4 regions of the Paenibacillus sp. Negev47 genome follow, and region 4 is predicted to be linked to each of the others. Evidence: riboswitches for the same ligand, from Rfam matches in the RefSeq annotation. Region 4 holds a riboswitch; each other region holds the start of a gene.
The links. A riboswitch is a leader RNA that binds a small molecule or an ion and turns the genes downstream of it on or off. The one in region 4 is predicted to bind thiamine pyrophosphate.

Region 1 (3,853 bases), 3.1 Mb from region 4:
TTTATCTTTGGCGTCTGATGCTGGTTCTGTTACAGACGAGTCTGTTTGCTCTGCGTTGGTTGCCGAATCTGTTGTTGTTGTGTTTTTGTTAGTACCCGTGGTGCTGCATCCACTAACAATCAGCAACAGGCTTATGAGCATGATGGGAAGCAGGGAATATATGCCTTTGTTATTCATAAATGAAGTTCCTCATTTCATCGTTTTGATTTGTAGAAAATGGACAGCAGCATGTTAACGGACAATGTGACAATGTACTGATTGAAGATACTGCTGAAATTGTGCATAAGGTATATTTTGAAAATCGTAACTCCTGTATTTACATCTAATTTCTGTCTAAGTTCTATCCAACTTTCCTTTTGGCTCCATGACGATGACGCCGTAAGCTAAACCGTTTCTCCAGCCAAGCAATCAGTGCAAACAAAATGATTCCCAGCAAGGATAACAGCACAATAGCGGCGAACATCGCATCCGTATTCATATTGCTGGACATGCGGCGGCTGAAGTAGCCGAGCCCTTTACTGCCACCGAGCCATTCGCCAATCGTTGCCCCAACCACGCAGTACACCACAGACATCTTTAGCCCCGAGAAAAATGAAGGGAGTGCCAGCGGAACCTGGAGTTTGCGAAAAATATCCCATTTGCTGGCGCCCATGGTGAGTAGTAGTTCACGCTGTTCTGGGTCGCCTTGGCGGAGTCCATCGTAGGTACTGACCACAATGGGGAAGAACGCGATCAGGAACACCACGGCGACTTTACTCCACAGCGTGTAGCCGAACCACAGGATGAATACGGGGGACAGGGCAATCAGCGGGATCGTCTGACTGATCACGATGAAGGGATATAAGGCCTTTTCAATCGAGCGATTCATATGCATGCCTGTCGCCAGCGCAATTCCGGTCACTATGGACAAGCCAAAACCAACAGCAACCTCCATAAAGGTAGCAGGCAGATGTATGGTCAGCAGCAGACGACGATGCTCAACCAGTGAGCCTGCGATGGCCGTGGGTGCAGGAATGATGAAGGAAGGCACCCATCCCATACGTACAATCGTTTCCCAGATCGCCAGTAAAAAGAGCATGAGCAGAATGAACAAACCATATTGGGAAAACCACTTCGAGAGCCACGTCTGGACGCTAACCTTATCGCTTCGCATGCAATTGTTCCTCCAGTTGTCGTCTCATCTGCACGAGAGCCGGTTCGTAGATCAGGTCCGAATGCCTTGGACGTGGCAAAGGAACCGTCATTTCCCACAGTTGCTGACCTTGTCCGCCTGGAGTTAGTAGAATAATACGATCACTTAAAAGCAATGCTTCTTCAATGTCATGTGTAATAAACAGGACGGTTTGGCCAAAGCCCTCCCACAGCTCCAACAACCAGCGATGCATTTCTCGTTTGGTTAAGGCGTCGAGCGCACCGAAGGGTTCATCCAGCAACATGAGCTGTCCGCCTGTAAGCAAAGTACGAAGCAGTGCTACCCGCTGCCGCATGCCACCGGATAACTCATCCGGATAGGAATGTTCATAACCTGACAGGCCGAACCTGGCTAATCCAGCCATGATGTCGGCCCGCAGCTTGTCCTTGTTCTGTCGACCTGGTGCCAACTCAGCAGGTAGCATGCAGTTCTCCAAGACGGTCCGCCAAGACAACAGGAGATCTTTCTGCGGCATATAGGCGACTCGTCCGAGCCGTTGTCCTTGCGGTACATCGGCAATGTCGATGGTGCCGACGGTTGGCTCATGCAAGCCTGCGAGCAGCTTGAAGAGCGTGCTTTTACCTGATCCGCTGGAGCCAATGAGTGAGACAAATTCTCTCTGTTGAACCTGAAGCGACACATTGGAGAGTACGGGTGAATCTTTTTTTTCGGGAAAAGCGAAGCTTACGTTGTGAATGGTTACATGGTTGGCCATCTGATCCTCACCCCCTTAATGTCAGACTGGTGAAATAACAACGACATCCTGTGCTCTGCAAAAGAAACAAAAAAGACCCACCCATTTCCGGAGAAATGAGTGGGTCTGTAAGTTAGATCCGCAATTTATCTTCACATATACATGATAAAATTCCGCTTACTAAAAGGCCGCTCCACTTCCCTCCGCTGGTATGATCCAGATCAGGTTCAAAGGGTCCGAATAGTCATATTCGTCTCAGCCGCAGGGCTCCCCTAGTGCAAATGTACAAGATATGCAGTTGTGTGTTCAGCATATATCACTTGAACATGAACTGTAAAGAGGCAGCATGATGGAATTGTTGAGGTGAATTGGAGTCAGATCCGAGGAGCGAGGTTGTAATCATACAAATTTCAGTTGGAATGAATTTCTTTTGTCCCTCGTTGTGCTTAGAACAATCGAACAATTTACCTCGGCTCAAGAACCCGATATAATAGGGATGGCGCATATTGGCCGGATCACAAATGCAGGTGGGATTTCTCCCTCCTAAGCAGAATGGGGACCCGAGTTGAAAACGTTCAAAAAAGTATATATTGAGATCACAAGTATCTGCAATCTGGCATGCAGCTTCTGTCCGCAGACACAGCGTGCCAAAGGATTCATTGACCCTGAAGTCTTCAACAATATACTGGATCAAGTTAAACCACATACCAACCATATTTATTTACATGTCAAAGGTGAACCCTTGTTGCATCCCAAAATAGATCTGCTGCTTGATTCCGCACATGCGAAGGGACTCAAGGTGAACATTACAACGAATGGTACGCTGCTGCCCAAGACTCAGCATAAATTGCTCGGCAAACCGGCGCTGCGACAGATGAACTTCTCTCTGCACAGCTTCGATGGGCATGAAGGTTCAACTGATCGTGACGGGTACCTGAGCAACATCCTGTCTTTTGTACATGAAGCGGTGAAGCACAATGTTATCATCTCATTCCGGCTATGGAATCTGACGCAGGATAACTTTACGAATGCTCAGATGAATCGAAATCGGGAGACCCTTGAAGTGCTGGAACGTGAGTTCAATCTGGACTTTCGTATTGAAGAAAAAGTGGTTCCAGGCAGCGGGGTCAAAATCGCCCCAAATGTATACCTGAACCAGGATCATGAGTTCCAGTGGCCGAGTCTGGATGCACCGGAAGATGACGGGAAAGGATTTTGCCATGCACTACGCGGTCAGGCGGCTGTGCTAGTGGATGGAACGGTGGTTCCATGCTGTCTTGATGGTGAGGGTGTCATTAACCTCGGTAACGTGCACGAGAAGTCATTCTCGGAGATTATTGAGGGTGAGCGAGCCAACAATCTGGTGTATGGTTTTTCCAAGCGGGAAGCAGTGGAAGAGTTGTGCCGGAAGTGCGGGTATCGTCAGCGGTTTGGAGCCTAGAATATAAAGTGAATACAATCATGTTTTCATAAGATCACGTTGTCTGTAACAGATGATGTGGTCTTTGTTGTGTATATTGAGGTTGTAAATAGAGCATATCCGAAGTTGATATCGGTACATAACAAGTAAACACGGGACCACAAAGCATGCTGAAACATCAGGTTCTATGCTGGGAAGTGTAAAAGTGATCTAATGATTATTCTTGTCCCCTTCCTTATTTGGTAGGATTAGGTTGTATTTCAGACAGAGGTGCACCTCTGGCGAAATTCCAGTACAAGCTCAGGCTAGTACTACCAAAAAACGAGAATAAGGGAGGAATAAAGTTATGAAAAAAATGTTGACGTTGTTGCTGTCCGCTGGTTTGGTTGCTTCCATATTTGGTGCAGTTCCGGCTGCGGCTGCACCTACGGTTGTAAATTCAACTATTATTGTTCCAAAGAATACGACCTATGACGGTCAAGGCAAAACCTTTGTAGCCAATCCTTCCACACTGGGCGACGGATCTCAAGCAGAGGGTCAAAAGCCA
Region 2 (3,853 bases), 3.3 Mb from region 4:
CAATCGGGTAAGGTGCCTTCTCGTCCTCTGTACCGTGGATAAAGAAGATCGGGAACGGATAGTCCTCTTTTTTTACTTCCTGATACGGAATCTGCTGTAATCCGGTTCCATTCAGAACGGGGAACAACAGTTTCATAATCTCCAGTGTCGGTTGACGCGGGAGGTCAATCTGGTTGTGAATGTTGTGGTACAGTGTGTCCGGCTCAAGCAAGAACGAACTGTCCAGAATCATCGCATCCACTTCCTTCGTAATGAGTCCGGTTTGTAACGCAGTACCGGCACCCATCGAGAAGCCCCAGACAACCAATTCCTGTGCACCACGCTGCTTGGCAAACTGGATGGCACCGAGCAACTGCTGTGACTCGGCTTTCCCACCTGTGGCTACAGCTTTGTTCACTTGGGAGGCAAAACCGTAATCGAACATCACCACGTTGAACCCGAGTTGATGGGCATAGTGGGCCAGATCGTACATAGGTACCCATGTTTCTTCACGGTTGGCACCATATCCGTGACTGAAGATGATCGTTTTGCTCGCAGTGTTGTCAGCAGGAATATACCATCCCTGCATCGTCCGGCTGCCATCTGCTGCCGGAAACGTGATGTCTTCGTACTTCATGTTCTTGGCCTGCATCGGATTGGAGAAGACAGGCGCTACAGTTGGGTTGGATAATACCCATGCGATATAACCATGCAGTGCAATAAAACAAAACAGCAGGAAAAATACAACGGAGAGCAGCAACGCTACGATAATATGTTTGAACCGAATCAGCCTCGGTGATAACGAAGAGGGCAGATCGGACACTTTTGTTTGCAGCGGGGCTTCGCTCTGGGATGTTGGATACATGAATGCCCCTCCTTTGAAGTTCAGTTGAAGATAACAACGACATGAAAAGAGAATTACGTCTATTTCAGAACCTGCTTCAGAGCGATATCTTAAAGTAATATATCTTTATCGTATGTTCCAATATAGTCAAAGTCAATTGATTGAGGGCATTTGTTACGCAATTGTTATATAGTTCTTAAGATATATGGGTAACATTCCCTTAGCGAGTAAATTACAGGGGATTTAGTCTTATAAAAAGGAAATATTTATAACTTGGCCTATTCAGATCTTGACTCTTTTTTGGTTTACAGATGAGACCGTTTCTCATATAATTTATGTAACCAAGTTTCATGTGATGAAACATGAGGAGGGCATTATGCCATGGAAGATCGTAAGTTAACCGTCCGGGCTGTAGAACGGGCGCTGGATATATTATTATGTTTTACCACGCGCAGTGATCTGGGACTCACCGAAATTGCCAGTCAGATTGGTTTGCACAAAAGTACAGTGCATCGCCTGATGGCTACGCTGGAGGATCGAGGCTTTGTCATCCGGGATGCGGCAACGGAGAAGTACCGACTTGGCATACGAATCTGGGAGCTATCAGCCCATATGTCACGCAGTGATGATCCGGCGATTTTGCTGCTGCCTGCAATGGAGCGACTGAGAGACCGGTTGGGAGAGACCGTAAGTCTGTACCTGCGTGATGGCAGTGAACGGATTCGGATTCAGGCTGTACAAAGTGATCAGGCAATTCGCCGTGTTGCTCCCGTCGGGGTTAGACTCCCGCTATCTGTCGGGGCTTCCAGCAAAGTCTTGATGGCGTTTGCGACGGACGAGGACCGTGAAGAACTGATGAATGGGCCTGAATGGCCGGTATTTATCGATCCAGCGGTGTATTTGGCGCAGATGGGAGACATCCGGGATAACGGATATGCCACGAGTTACGAGGAACGTGAGCCGGGAGCTGCGGCGGTATCGGTGCCGATTATGGATCGTAGAGGCAATATTGCAGCTGCGCTCTCGGTCTCAGGACCTGTCAGCCGACTCTCGCAGGAGACTTTGCACGAATACGCACCTGTGCTAAAGGAAGCTGCTACGCAGATGGGGCTCATGTTATCCTGATGTTGATGTAAGGTCTGTCACCAATTAAGTTAGCAATCTGGAATATAAAGGTTGTTTTTATGTTCCGGTTGCGCTACTCTGTAATGGACGGCCCAGCGGGGCCAGCTTCATTGCATATGAACAGCGGCTTGTGTAAGCCGCAACTTGTTAACGTTACTGGGGGAGTCCGAACTGTCCGGACTGAGACGGAATCGCATGAGATTCCGGACCCTTTGCACCTGATCTGGATCATACCAGCGTAGGGAAGTAATCGGCGATATGACCACAACCACCACATAATGTGACCCTTGCAGTGCTCCGTTAAGGAGCTGATTGAAGGTGCATTATTGGTGATGGACATAAAAGTCGGTTCCTTCGGGGACCGGCTTTTTTATATACAGGGAACAGGCGATATAGTGCGGACTCCATGGGCTTCTTTTTCAATAACCTGCAAAGTGGGCTTGGATAAGGAGAGAAATCAGTGTAGATCCATGATCTGTGGTAACCTCCGTTATGTTGTGAACTGTACATGAATGATGTCTCCTCTGGTTGGTGTAGGATCGCTCTTTCTTCTCTGCATTGCGTTGATTTGGGACAGGTACGTAAGCGAGCTAATGATGATACCAACCAAACCAAGCGAAGGAACACTAAGGAGGAGACAAGTGAACATGAGTACAGGAGATCAAACGGGACAACAAGCGATGGAACAGGAACTTACGGGTCAGCAGGTGGAAAAGAAAACAGAGGCGGCCGGACGGGTTCAGCCCTTTCCGGGCAGCCGCAAAGTCTACATTCAGGGCTCACGGCCGGACATTGCTGTTCCGGAGCGTGAAATAGCCCTTCATGACACGAATACTCCCCAAGGGGTGGAGCATAACGAACCGCTGCGTGTCTACGATACGAGCGGTCCCATGACTGATCCCGCATTTCATGCCGATATCCGGGCAGGTCTACCAGCCCTGCGTACCCGCTGGATCACAGAGCGTGGCGATGTGGAGGCTTACCAAGGCCGTACAGTTAAACCCGAGGATAACGGATTAAAGCCCGGAGGGAAGAGAGCTGGAGCCGAAGAGTACCCTGGATTGCGTGGCAAACCGCTGCGAGCACAGACGGGACGCTGTGTGACTCAGATGCATTATGCGAGGCAGGGAGTCATTACGGCAGAGATGGAGTTTGCTGCCATTCGTGAAGGCGTGGAGCCGGAATTCGTGCGCCAGGAACTGGCGAGTGGAAGAGCCATCCTGCCGTCTAACATCAATCACCCGGAGAGTGAGCCGATGTTGATTGGTCGTCATTTTCATGTGAAGATCAATGCCAACATTGGCAACTCTGCTGTATCTTCTTCCATCGAAGAAGAGGTGGAGAAGATGACCTGGGCGGTACGCTGGGGATCGGATACCGTAATGGATCTGTCCACAGGCAAAGACATTCATACCACCCGGGAATGGATCATTCGCAATTCACCTGTGCCAATCGGTACGGTGCCGCTGTATCAGGCGCTGGAGAAGGTGAATGGCGAAGCGGAAGCGCTGACCTGGGAGTTATACCGGGACACGCTTATTGAGCAGGCAGAGCAGGGTGTGGACTACTTTACGATTCATGCAGGTGTACTGCTGCGTTATATCCCGATGACGGCCAAGCGGATGACAGGCATTGTGTCTCGCGGTGGGTCCATTATGGCAGCATGGTGCCTTGCGCATCATCAGGAGAATTTTTTGTACACCCATTTTGAAGAAATCTGCGAGATTATGAAAAGGTATGATGTAGCGTTCTCACTGGGAGATGGTCTCCGCCCAGGCAGCATCTACGATGCCAACGATGAAGCTCAGATGGCGGAACTGGCGACGCTTGGAGAACTGACACAGATCGCGTGGAAGCACGATGTGCAGGTGATGATTGAAGGCCCGGGTCACGTGCCGATGCACA
Region 3 (3,853 bases), 2.2 Mb from region 4:
TACTACTTGGTATATCCACACATTTTATTACCGCTTCTGTGGACGCCAGCGCACGAGCAGCTTCTCCAGTAGCGCAATGAGCAGGAAGAGCAGCAAGCTGAGCGCGACAATAATCATGATGGCCACGAATAGGCGATCTGTGCGATAAGCTGACTTTTGCAGCATCATATAATATCCAATGCCCTTGTCTGCACCAATCCATTCGGCGATGATGGCACCCATCACGCTATAGGTAGCGGCAATTTTGACACCGGAGAACACCGATGGCAGGGCATGGGGAAGCTCCAGCTTCCAGAAGATCTGGTGACGTTTGGCACCAGCCATGCGCATATAGTTCATCATCGCGGCATCAGTACGGGTCAAGCCGTCCATGGCCGCCACCGCAACGGGAAAGAAGCAGACCAGGATGATCGTAATCAGCTTGGGCAGCAGCCCGAATCCGAACCAGATTAACAGGAGCGGCGCCAGCGCGATGGTCGGAATATTTTGACTAAGAATAAGTAAAGGATACAGGGCTGATTTGAGAAAAGGGACCAAATGGAGCACCATCGCAATCAGCAATCCGACCGCCGTGCCTGCCGCGAATCCGATCAGCGTTAACTGAATGGTTGCGGAGGCGTGCATGCCAAGTCGCTCGGCCTGGGATGCCGCTTCGCGGGCGATGTCGGACGGTGCCGGCAGCATCCATTTCTCGATATGGAACAGGGAAACGGCCCCCTGCCATATCGCTATAAAGAGAATAACCGCCACAAAGGGCGGCCATACGCTTTTGAAATAGGCGTGCATTAGCGATATTTCTCCGTCAGGGTGTCCATGCTGAAGCCGGTAGGGCTATGGGCGATTTTGATCTGGGAGATGATGCTTGGGCTGCCAGCTTCCACAAGTACCTCATGCATCTTGCGGACAACCTCCAACAGTTCCTCCAGTTCCCCCTCCATGGTGGTGTCGAGCGGGTTCACCTGATACTTCAGACCAGATTGTTGAATAACTTCAATGGCGCGATCTACGTAAGGATAAGAGTTCTCGCCATTTGGCGTTTTCGGAATAACTTGAATGCTAAGCAGTGTGCTTGCCATGAGAGATCACAGCTCCTTTCGAATGGGTGGTATAAGTCGAACATAGCGAATGTACACTTTACCACTCCGATTGCAGTACCCTCCTCCGATCGCTGTTATCCCCGGATTTCTTGATTCCTTTTCAATGGGGAAATCCGGGGATAAAGGCGAACACTTTGTTTCTTCAGATGGGTTCTGCACTCTTCGTTCTTGTGTACATAAAGGTCAACTTAACAGTTAGATTATTATTTGGGTAAAAACTCGTTCGTATATGCCTTGCTCACATCGATCTGTTCATCCAGCAGTTTTTTGCTAAACATCCAGTCGGTGTAGTTCTGCCATACTTCCTGTTTTTGTTCACCCCAACGCGGGGCGTCATCCGTGTACTTCGGACTAAGCCATTTCTGGCTTGCCAGTACCAATTCCTTGTCCAGATCCGGTACGGCCTTGATCAGAATGTTCGCTGCGTCTTCGGGATGATCAATCGCATATTGATACCCTTCGGAAGTGGCTTTCAGGAATGCTTTCACCAGATCAGGGTCATTCTGAATCGTCTGCTCGTTCGTTACGAGGACAGGCGTGTAGTAATCCAATGCTTCTGAATAATCCTTCACATATAACATGTCGATCGGTTCCCCGCGCAGTTCGGCTTCGATACCCGTCCAGGCGTAGAAAATCCACGCGAAATCAATGTCCCGTTTCACTGCGGTGAAAAAGTCGGCATCACCCATGTTAATATTTTTCACTTTGGATACATCGGCTCCGTCGCCTTCCATAATGGATTGCATCACGGCTTCTTCCACTGGGGAACCCCAACCGCCATAGGTTTTGCCTTCAAAGTCTTTCGGTGAATTAATATTCCGATCCGCCGGAGCAGCGAATCCGGATGTATTATGCTGAATAACTGCTGCGATGGAGACCAATGGAACACCCTGTGTGCGGGCTTGAGTTACACTCTCCTGATAGCTTACGCCAAAAGGCACTTCATTGGAGGCAACCATTGTATCTGCGCCACCGGCACCTGGTTGTACAATCTCTACGTTCAAGCCCTCAGCCTTGTAAAAACCTTGATCTACAGCGGCATACAGGCCGGTATGATTCGTATTCGGTGTCCAGTCGAGCACCACTTTAATATCTTTCAGGGCGGAAGTGTCACCTTCGTTGCTGTTTTCGGTGTTCGTGTTGCCGTTCTGCCCTGCTGGGGCAGCTTCTTTGCCGCCACATGCGGCTACAGTCACCATAAGCACGCATAAGAGCAACAATCCCATTGTTTTACGCCATTTCATCTGTGGTTCTCTCCTTCGGTATGTCCGGCCGAGTGGCACGGGGTACTCCTTGGCTTCATATCCAATCATCTTGCATAAATCGACAGATTTATACCAGTTGAGATCTGGATGACGTTATTTTTTATTCAAAAAGAACGTCAAAAAAGCGCCCCGTAATCCGGGACGCGTGCAGGCGTTAGAGAGGTGGCGTTCAGCCATAGGGCTGTGCCAATTCGATATACTCCGATTCCTACGCTGGCATGATCCAGATCAGGTCTAAGGGTTAGTATCTTGGTGGGATACACTCTCAGCCGGCCAATTCCGACTCCCCTGGGAAACTATGAAGTTACGGGCATTACTAGGGTAATTATAGGCCAGCAGGTGGAACGTGTCCAGTCAGGAACTGGATGGGGGCACGTATGAATTAATCAAAGAGGCCATTATACATGAGTATAACGACCTCTCTAGATGTGTGATTTTTATCAATTATCGTGGCGAATTATAAAAGGAAAGCTGACTGAGTGCAAAAGCATCGGATTTCGGGTCATAGCCTACCTGTTTCTGAGTCGCTCCGAGCTGAGCTTTTGATCGTTTGACCTTGACCGGAGTCGCTTGATTAATTAAACAACATAATTTAGATACAGAAGGAGATAGTACTGCTATACAAATAATTACTTTTTACATAAAAATGGGGGCGTACTGAATGATCTTTAAAACCATATTCGCAATTATTCTGTCCTATTGTGTATACGTTTTTTTCACAGCTTACCTTTTATTTTTGGTTCTGTCTCCATCTACTATTGAAAATACGGATATGCAAAAATCGTTAACAGGAGGAAGTACAACAGATCGCGTATTGCTCTTGGAGGACGGCTTTCAATCCGGTCAGGTGAGAATCCAGACCATTCGAGAGGCGAAAACAAGCATCGACCTGGCTTATTACTCCATCCAAAAAGGAAAAACATCTCAACTCTTTTTTGCTGCTTTATTCGATGCAGCTGATCGGGGTGTTCATGTTCGAATCATTTTAGACGGGATTTTTCACAACATGCGCGGAGAATTGCGTGATATTCCAGATGCCATTGCAGCTCACCCCAATGTGGAGTTAAGGTATTATGAACCACTCCACATATTTATGCCATGGACATGGCATAACCGTCTGCATGACAAAATCCTTCTTGTCGACAACACATATGGCATCATTGGCGGCCAAAATATTGGTGATAGATACATGGCATTGCAACCCCAAAAAGACTATGTATTCGATCGGGATGTCCTTGTTTACAATCCAAACCATAATACGAACAGCACGGTTGTTGAAATGAAAAAATATATAGATCGGTTATGGAACCATCCATTCACCAAACTAGAAAAACATGCAAAACGTCAGCATCATGCAAAGGGGTTAAAAGAGCTGGCTCAGCTGGCTCAGTTATATAAAAAAGCTCGGGCTCAGAGCGATCCTTTTGTTAAAGTGTTGCCGAAGGAATGGGCTCAAGGAGCTCTTCATTCCGACCACGTCGCTTTCATTCA
Region 4 (3,853 bases):
AATATTACAGACCAGATGGCGGATGCAGATCCAGATAAGCTGGAACAGTTGCTGGAAGAGATGGGCGATATTCAGGAACAACTGGAGCAGGGCGACTTCTATCTGATTGACGTAAAAGTGGAAGAGATGGCCAATGGTCTTGGTTTGTCCGCAATTGGTCTTGATCGTGATGTCGCAGCTCTAAGTGGGGGGCAACGTACCAAGGTGCTTCTTGCCAAGCTTCTGCTTGAGAAACCTACAGCTCTTTTGCTGGATGAGCCGACCAACTATCTGGATGTAGAGCACATTGAATGGCTGTCACGTTACCTGAAGGACTACCCGCATGCGTTTCTTCTAATCTCCCATGATACGGAATTCATGAATGAAGTCGTGAATGTCATTTATCATTTGGAATTTGCCAAATTAACGCGATATGCAGCGAACTATAACAAGTTCCTGGAGATGGCGGATATGAATAAAGCCCAGCATATTGATGCGTATGAGAAGCAGCAAGAGTACATCAAGAAGCAGGAAGATTTCATTCAGCGTAACAAAGCACGTGCTTCAACCTCAGGTCGAGCGAAGAGCCGGGAGAAGCAACTGGACAGGATTGAACGTATTGATCGTCCAGATGAGGCGGCCAAACCAACGTTCAAATTCAAGGATGCCCGCGCGAGTAGCAAAACGGTCTTTGAGGGTATTGATTTTGAAATTGGATACACGTATCCTTTGCTGCCTAAAATGACGATGACGATTGAACGTGGTGAAAAAATTGCCATTGTAGGCTGTAATGGTGTGGGTAAATCGACGCTGCTGAAAACCATCTTGGGCAAGATATCTCCACTCAGTGGAAAGACCTTTTTGGGAGATTATCTCGAAACGGCCTATTTTGAGCAGGAAGTTCGTGCTGGGAACATCACGCCGATTGAGGATGTCTGGAATGAGTTCTCACATTTGACACAGAATGAAGTCCGAGGGCATCTAGCTCGCTGTGGATTAAAAAATGAGCATATTACCCGTCCGCTTAACATGCTGAGTGGTGGAGAACAAGCCAAGGTTCGTTTGTGCAAGCTCTTGATGCGTGAGAGCAACTGGATTCTGTTCGATGAGCCGACGAACCATCTGGATGTCACAGCAAAAGCCGAGTTGCAGCGTGCCTTGCAAGAATTCAAGGGAACGGTGTTGTTGGTATCTCATGAACCTGATTTCTACGAGGGTTGGGTCACCAAAACATGGAATGTCGAAGAATGGTCTGAGAAAAACTAGACGATTCAGGGAACGTTTAATAGAATTGACGGTGACAAAAAAAACCGTCTATGGTAACATAAGCTACAACTTCATATGAACACTAGGGGGGCCGCACGATGCGGCTGAGATGGAAGAATGCGATTCCGGACCCTTTGCACCTGATCTGGATCATACCAGCGTAGGGAAGTGGCGCGCGCGTTTCAGTAAATGACCTGAGCAAACGGAAATTCGAAAGAATTTCAACTGACTGCCTTAGCGAATTGAAACATGCAGTTCCTTGTATAAGTTATGGGTATAAGTTCCATAGCTGTTTTGTACGAAATGAACTGTATGCATCAGTCAGTCATCTGCTCCAATTATTAATACGCAGCCACTCCCCTACGGGAGTGGCTTTTTTTGTATTTTTATAGCATTCACGCATGGAAGGAGATGAACAGTACGGCAATTTCTCATGAACATGTACACGGATCATTTGAACTGCATGTTGTATCTACGGGGGGAGAAGATCAAGCCTCTTTTGTGAAATCAGCAAAGGACGTGTGGCCGTGGGTCGACTATATTCACATACGAGAGAAAGAACTCACATGGCAACAAAAGATCGGTTGGGCTGAAAGTTTGCGTGGCATTGGAGTTCCATCTTGCCGCATCGTTATCAATGGATCAGAACTGCCCTCACAGAATGAAACCTATGGCGGTGTGCACTGGGGGCAAGAGGCTATGCGTATGTACAACACTGCTGTCATAAGCAATGTGCAACGACTTCGTCTGGGTGTATCTGTTCATTCAATCGATGAGGCAAAAATCGCTGAAGAACGGGGAGCCGATTACCTTTTCTTCGGGCATGTCTATGCAACCAACAGTAAGCCTGATCTTGACCCAAGAGGATTGCACGCTCTTGCTGAAGTGTGCTCTGGTGTCTCCGTTCCTGTCATTGCGATTGGGGGCATTAAACCGGCGAACATTCGAGCGATCCGCTCAACGGGAGCACAAGGGGTTGCCGTGATCTCGTACATATGGGGTAATTCACCGGATCGAGCTGCTGCATCATTAAGACAGGCTATTGTAGATACAGAAAGTCTGAGCCGCTGAATCAAGGAGATGAGATGATGAAAGAGATCGTATCGGGTCAGAACAGAAATCATTTCAGTCATCAACTGAAATCTGAACCGGAATCAAGAAGCAAAAGTGTTACGGATAGACCGGATAAGATTCATGCCGAAACTATTATTGTAGGTGGAGGCGTCGTTGGTTGTGCCATTGCATATGAGCTTGCCTCCCGTGGACAGGAGGTACTGCTGGTAGAGCGTTCAGCAATCGCGGGAGGAACTTCGTGCGCCGCGGCTGGAATGCTGGCGGCAGACAGTGAGGAGTTTGCTCATCCTTTGATGGCTAAGCTTGCCAGGCAGAGCAGACAGTTACTTCATGAGCAACAGGTGCTAATGGCTACCCTTAGCGGGTTAGAGGTTGGTCTGCAACGCCAGGGATTCCTGACCCCTTTTCGTTCATACAGTGAATTAAGCAGCTATAAGAACAATCGAAATTCTGCTTTGTCTGCTGATGAGGTGTGGTGGGATCGTTACACTGTGCAACAGGAGACATCATGGCTTAACAGAGATACGTATGGAGCCTACTACAGGCCTTACGAGAGTGAGATTCTACCTGTCAATCTAACAAAGGCATACGCTGCATCCGCTCAAGCAATGGGAGCACGGGTAATGGAAGGGATACAGGATATACGCGTGCAAGCAAACGAACATGGTGTACAGGGGATCAGCACATCGATCGGTGAGATGACATGCAAACATGTCATTATAGCGGCTGGATTACAGAGTGAAGAATTAATGAGACATGTGAATCTGAGCTTGCCTGTGTGGTCGGTAAAAGGAGAAATAGCTGCTGTTCAGTTCTCAGCTGAACATGCAGGGTACAGACCTGATAGAACGGTGTATGCCGAAGATATCTATATTGTTCCGAAAGCCAATGGAGAAGTTTGGCTTGGGGCAACCAGTCTGCCCGGCAGAACGGATCTGAACGTTTCAGTCCAGAGTGTACAGAAGCTGCTAGCAGCAGCTACCTATTGGGTACCTGGAATGAAAGAAGCTCGATTTTTGAGAGCATGGGCAGGCGTAAGACCAGCCACTCCGGATGGACTGCCTTATATAGGTGCTTGCGAGAGTGTTCCCGGGTTGTTCGCCGCCTTTGGGCATTACCGTAATGGTATTTTGCTCAGTGCTATAACAGGCAGACTAATGGCTGAATTGCTTGAGGGCAGTAGCTCAGAAGAACTCGGGATCGAGGAGCTGAGTCCTGAGCGATTGAACAGAAAGGGAGTGGTGCAGTGAACATCATAGTAAACGGTCAACGGATGGAGATTGAAGACGGATTGAATCGTGTGGACAAACTGCTTAAATCTTTTGATCTGCAAGTCAAAACTGTAGTTGTTGAGCTGAACAGGCATATTTTAACACGTGAGTATCATGAAACGACGGCATTAAGAGAAGGCGATCGAATCGAGATTGTACATTTTGTAGGAGGCGGTTGATGATGTTGAATATTGGTAAATATACGTTTGAGTCCAGATTGTTGCTCGGAACAGGCAAGTTTTCTGATCTTGAAGTGCAAAGCC

Region 1: linked by a shared signal. The riboswitch ahead of AC4G47_RS25665 (ABC transporter ATP-binding protein) and the one ahead of AC4G47_RS12225 (thiamine phosphate synthase) in region 4 are both predicted to bind thiamine pyrophosphate.
Region 2: linked by a shared signal. The riboswitch ahead of thiC (phosphomethylpyrimidine synthase ThiC) and the one ahead of AC4G47_RS12225 (thiamine phosphate synthase) in region 4 are both predicted to bind thiamine pyrophosphate.
Region 3: linked by a shared signal. The riboswitch ahead of AC4G47_RS02235 (ABC transporter substrate-binding protein) and the one ahead of AC4G47_RS12225 (thiamine phosphate synthase) in region 4 are both predicted to bind thiamine pyrophosphate.

What each region holds. Positions count from the first base shown of each region.
Region 1 covers NZ_CM177754.1:5,703,820-5,707,672, reverse strand. The annotation lists gene AC4G47_RS25675 (ABC transporter substrate-binding protein) at 1-177, opposite strand, end outside; gene AC4G47_RS25670 (ABC transporter permease) at 341-1,153, opposite strand; gene AC4G47_RS25665 (ABC transporter ATP-binding protein) at 1,140-1,907, opposite strand; TPP riboswitch at 2,068-2,170, opposite strand; gene AC4G47_RS25660 (radical SAM/SPASM domain-containing protein) at 2,452-3,327, shown strand; gene AC4G47_RS25655 (pectate lyase) at 3,653-3,853, shown strand, end outside.
Region 2 covers NZ_CM177754.1:5,909,766-5,913,618, reverse strand. The annotation lists gene AC4G47_RS26595 (alpha/beta hydrolase) at 1-844, opposite strand, end outside; gene AC4G47_RS26590 (IclR family transcriptional regulator) at 1,205-1,948, shown strand; TPP riboswitch at 2,097-2,210, shown strand; gene thiC (phosphomethylpyrimidine synthase ThiC) at 2,629-3,853, shown strand, end outside.
Region 3 covers NZ_CM177754.1:459,425-463,277, forward strand. The annotation lists gene AC4G47_RS02225 (ABC transporter permease) at 28-786, opposite strand; gene AC4G47_RS02230 (MTH1187 family thiamine-binding protein) at 786-1,076, opposite strand; gene AC4G47_RS02235 (ABC transporter substrate-binding protein) at 1,301-2,341, opposite strand; TPP riboswitch at 2,550-2,662, opposite strand; gene AC4G47_RS02240 (phospholipase D-like domain-containing protein) at 3,024-3,853, shown strand, end outside.
Region 4 covers NZ_CM177754.1:2,652,642-2,656,494, forward strand. The annotation lists gene AC4G47_RS12220 (ABC-F family ATP-binding cassette domain-containing protein) at 1-1,245, shown strand, start outside; TPP riboswitch at 1,320-1,429, shown strand; gene AC4G47_RS12225 (thiamine phosphate synthase) at 1,624-2,316, shown strand; gene thiO (glycine oxidase ThiO) at 2,334-3,569, shown strand; gene thiS (sulfur carrier protein ThiS) at 3,566-3,769, shown strand; gene AC4G47_RS12240 (thiazole synthase) at 3,772-3,853, shown strand, end outside.